Regions from separate parts of the Paenibacillus sp. 11B genome, predicted to be linked through region 2. Evidence: riboswitches for the same ligand, from Rfam matches in the RefSeq annotation. Region 2 holds a riboswitch; the other holds the start of a gene.
The links. A riboswitch is a leader RNA that binds a small molecule or an ion and turns the genes downstream of it on or off. The one in region 2 is predicted to bind ZMP and ZTP.
Positions count from the first base shown of each region.

Region 1: it holds a riboswitch for ZMP and ZTP, as region 2 does, so the genes downstream of both, Q0V21_RS09665 (bifunctional 5,10-methylenetetrahydrofolate dehydrogenase/5,10-methenyltetrahydrofolate cyclohydrolase) here and Q0V21_RS19130 (TIGR01440 family protein) in region 2, are expected to answer to the same signal.

Region 1 covers NZ_JAUKNS010000002.1:250,597-252,991, forward strand. Annotated here, with positions in the region: gene Q0V21_RS09650 (nitroreductase family protein) at 1-43, opposite strand, end outside; gene Q0V21_RS09655 (nitroreductase family protein) at 65-631, opposite strand; gene Q0V21_RS09660 (MarR family transcriptional regulator) at 661-1,143, opposite strand; ZMP/ZTP riboswitch at 1,365-1,445, shown strand; gene Q0V21_RS09665 (bifunctional 5,10-methylenetetrahydrofolate dehydrogenase/5,10-methenyltetrahydrofolate cyclohydrolase) at 1,497-2,348, shown strand.
Region 2 covers NZ_JAUKNS010000004.1:492,118-494,512, forward strand. Annotated here, with positions in the region: gene Q0V21_RS19125 (serine hydroxymethyltransferase) at 1-442, opposite strand, end outside; gene Q0V21_RS19130 (TIGR01440 family protein) at 481-1,074, opposite strand; ZMP/ZTP riboswitch at 1,214-1,295, opposite strand; gene Q0V21_RS19135 (low molecular weight protein arginine phosphatase) at 1,380-1,952, opposite strand; gene Q0V21_RS19140 (manganese efflux pump MntP) at 2,076-2,395, opposite strand, start outside.

The DNA of each region.
Region 1 (2,395 bases), on a different contig from region 2:
CTTTCGGACTATGCATGTCCCCTTCCAGCTCAGACAGTTTCATTTTTACATCTTCCCCTTCCTTTTACGTAGTCTGGCCCTGTAAAACAGTCCACTTCTGCTCAGCGGGTGTTCTTTTCCGGCTTCTTGGCGCTTTGTCAAAGTATCCTATATGAAGAATGCCAACAAATCTTTCATTCTCGCGCAGACCAATTCCTTTAAAAAATCCTTCATGCTGAATCATGGACTCTGTATCCCACAGCATGCCTAACCCTCGTTCCCATCCCAGCAGTTGGAAGCTCTGCATCATTTCGCAGGCAGCGGCATAATTGCGGTCATTAGTCAGACGATCCGGCCCTACAGCAGACATAACAATGACATGGGCAGGAATATCAGTGAATCTCTTTTTAAACACATCCAGCAGTTTTCCCGGAATCAGCTTACCGAGCTTGCTCTGCGACATCTGTTCCAGCATACAGTCCACCAGCCGTTTGCGTGCTTCTGGAGTTCCGGCATATACAACACGCCACGAACCAGCGTCAACGATTGGTTGAAGCCTTGTTGCCCTGTGCAGCAATTCAACAACCAGCTCCTGTTCCACAGGGGTTGCATTACATTTACGAATACTTCTGCGTTCCCTGATCAATTCCACCAGACTCAATCGCTTCACTCTCCTTTGGTTTATCTGGATTCCATATCCATGCTGCTGTCTTGAAGAAATTGATGTATTATTTTCAGCTCTGGTTCCGAATATTTGTCCAAAGAACGATAGAACCGTTCAGCCTCAAGTACATGCAGACGTTCATGCAATTCAAAAATCTTCTTTCCTTGTGGGGACAACCGGAAATAGCTTTCCTTCTTGTTGTCATTCATTTTCGTACGTTTGACGAATCCTTCCTCCAGCAGTTTGTTGCCGATCTTGGTAATACTTGCTTTGGACAAATTCATCGCCTCGGCAATGCCCGTATTGTTAATGGGCTCATGCCTGCCAATGCAATCTATCATATGAACTGCAGTCAAATGCTGGGGGATTTTCTCGATGCTTTCCCGCTGGGCGATACTTAGAAAATGTTCGATTTCCGTATCCTTGTGATTCTCATATACATGTAAAAACCGGATAAATTGGTCATACAGTAACTGTTTTGTTCGATCTTTTGAATCCATTCTGCAATCGCCCCTTATTTACTTGTAAACAATAAAAAAACCTTAAATAATCTATATTATTCACTAATTAAATCTTAAATAGTTTACTTGTTAACAATATATCATGATTGATAACGGTTATCAACTATATTCTCTGGCTATGGAAATTTGGAATGTTAGAGAGATCCATTACCTATTGAACATTTCTTCTTTTTCAAGTACTATAAATTTAAACAATTCAAACGACCATATGTGACTGGCGAACACGGTGAACCGTGAGGGAGCATATGGTTTGTAATAAGCCGTACGCCTGGGCAGAGGTAAGGAATATTTATTTCCTTGCCTCTTTTTTATGTTGAAAGGGCGATGTGAAAATGAGTACAGACACACTGATCTTGAATGGACAAACGGTAGCAGATTTTATGAAGGAAGACATGGCCACAAAGGTTGGCATCCTTAAGGAAAAAGGCATTCAGCCTTGTCTCGCTACAATTCTCGTCGGAGATGATCCTTCCTCAGCGACCTATGTGCGTATGAAAGGAAATGCTTGTGCTCGCTTAGGCGTGCATTCCATTAAGGTCGTTCTTTCTGCGGATACCACCACGGATGAATTGATTCAAGAAATTAACAAACTAAATGATGACCCTTCCGTACACGGTATTTTGCTTCAGCACCCTGTCCCGAATCATATTGATGAAAGAGCAGCTTTTGACGCCATTCGTATCGAAAAAGACGTTGATGGTGTAACGACCCTCGGTTTTGCACTTAATGCTTTTGGAGAAGCCGAATTCCCTTCCTGTACACCACAGGCTATCATGCGTATTCTGGATTTCTACAATATTCAAATTGAGGGCAAACACGCGGTGGTCATCGGAAGAAGTCCAATTCTGGGCAAGCCGGTCTCAGCCATGCTGCTAAACCGGAATGCAACGGTGACAACCTGCCACTCTAAAACTGTGAATCTGGAAGAGATCGTGAAGCTTGGTGATATCGTCATTGCAGCCGTGGGTAAACCCCTGTTTGTCAAAGGAGACTGGATTAAACCGGGTGCTGTCGTTATTGACGCAGGTTATAACAAAGGGAATGTCGGAGATGTGGACTATGAAGCTTGCTTTGTTCCTTCTTCGGCTATTACACCTGTACCGGGCGGCGTTGGACCTGTAACAATCGCAACGCTCATCGAACATACGATTAAATCTGCCTATAAGCTATCTGAAAATGCATAATGAAATAGCCCAAAAAACAAGGTTCCTCCGATTGACGAGGGGCCTTG
Region 2 (2,395 bases):
ACGTATCTTCTTGTACACCATAAGCCACGAAATTGTACAGCAAGCCGGAAGCATTAACCGGGCTACCATGTGTGAGGTGTCCGCCATGCGCAAGGTTCATGCCCAGTACAGTGTCACCTGGTTTCAAAGCCGCAAGATATACTGCCATGTTCGCTTGTGCACCGGAGTGAGGTTGAACATTGACATGTTCTGCTCCAAACAGTTCTTTGGCACGGTCACGGGCAATGTCCTCAACGATATCGACATGTTCACAACCACCGTAGTAACGTTTGCCTGGATAGCCTTCAGCGTATTTGTTCGTAAGTACAGATCCAAGAGCCTCGATAACTGCTTCGCTTACGATGTTCTCGGATGCGATCAGCTCGATGTTGTTCTGTTGACGTTTCAGTTCAAAATTCATCGCTTCCAGTACTGCCGGGTCATTCTTGCGCAATTGTTCCATGATTAAATTCCTCCCTAAGTGAATTGGTTGAGTAAAAATTAGTCACAAAATGTCGAATCCGGTTGCTCTTCCATGCGATACACTGCGCGCTCGCCACCAATCAACTTGGGACGGGTCAACGCTGTAGTTACACGGGCATCACCAATGTAGCGGAGGGCTGTACGGAAAGGTACTGCCACATGCCGCAAGTGCATGCCAATCATCGTCTCGCCAATATCCAGTCCCGCATGGGCCTGCACATGTTCTGCCAAGCATGGATCGGTCAGCGAGCCATATGCTGCGGATGCCATGGAACCACCTGCTTTGGGCACAGGTACTGCACCCACTTCAGTCAATCCAAGACGTGTAAGCAGAGAACGCTCCATAACCAGTGCGCGGTTCAGATGCTCACAGCATTGGAATACAACATCAAAACCGAACTCCTGCTGCACCTCGCGTATACCCGCAAGGAGCTGCTGCGCCACTTCAACTGCACCGCTTGTACCAATCCGTTTGCCTGCGACTTCACTTGTACTTGTACCGATCACAACCATCTGTCCAGGTCCAAGCTGTCCGGCAAGCGCCAGTTCACGCAGTATGGATGCAGTCTGTTCATGCAATCCGGGTTGTTCCGAATCTAATTCAATAGTCATCCTATCGCCTCCCGATAAAATCATGCCTGGCTTCCTCTTGGCTGCCCTTCGTATTCTTGCATGGCATTTCAGGTACTATTATAGCGAATAATCAGATGAAAGACGAAAAAAAGAGCAGTCTGCGGGTAACGCAGAATTGCTCTTTTGCCCAGGCGACCGGCCGTTTGTTCCGGTGCTCCATTGTGGTTGTGCCCACTTCGTCGCCAGTTACACCGGATCCCTGTTTTCCCATTCATCATAAAACAACCTGCGTTTAAAATCAACGACTAATTTACATCCCATGTCCGTTTTAATAAGGCTTCCAATTACTCCAACTTGTCCAAAAGTCTGTCGAGCGCGGTCCGAATCTCTGCCGCGGCAATGTTGTAATCGTCGCGACTGCCGCCGAACGGGTCCGAAATGTCAAAGCTCGGAATGCGCTGCCTAATCTCGATCGCCCGCTCACGTTCAGATGCCAAAATCTCCTGACCGAGCGCACGTTTCATCTCCAATGTCGCAAACAGGCTGTCCAGTTCCTGAAGATCATTCAGGACTTGCTCGTCATTTTCCACGTATTCTTTCAAAGTATATGTCTTGTGTACCGAGTCAGGAAAAACCTGCATGACATGCTGTTTATGACTGCGTGTCAATGTGAGAATCAGATCGGCCCAGCCAACCAGGTTCGCGCTTAGAAGCGTCGAATGAGGTGGTCCCTCCACGTTGTGATCCCTTAATACGGCCTCCGCATGACGGGAAATCGGCATGCCCGTTGTTGCGGCTACACCTGCGGAACGAACGTCCACTTGAATGCCACGCTCAGACGCCAGTTTACGTAAAAGTCCCTCCGCCATGGGGCTGCGGCAAGTATTCCCTGTACATACAAACAAAATATGTTTCATTGTGGTTAGCCTCCCCATTTTGCAAATGTTGTCGAATCATGTTGAAACTCCATCTGATCCAATGAACCTCATACCTATATATTGAAGACTGCACTAGGCTGTAATTATAGTTAACGTTATATTTTAAAATATAAACAAAAGTCCAAAAGCGAGCAAGATTGCTCCGCCGACCGCTTCTCCATAATCCCCCATGTTCTGGCTCACACGCCGTCCCAACAGCAGACCCATAACGGACATTAATCCACCGCATACGCCAAAAGCCAACACTGTTAACACCAAATCACTGCTGAACATGCCGAGCGAGACTCCAACGGAGAACGAATCCACACTGACACTCAGAGAGAATAGAATCACACCGAGCAGAGAGCGATGATCCACCAGTTTGGTGTCTCCCTCCCGGAAAGCGTTCAAAATCATATGGGCACCGAGCAGGACCAGCAAAC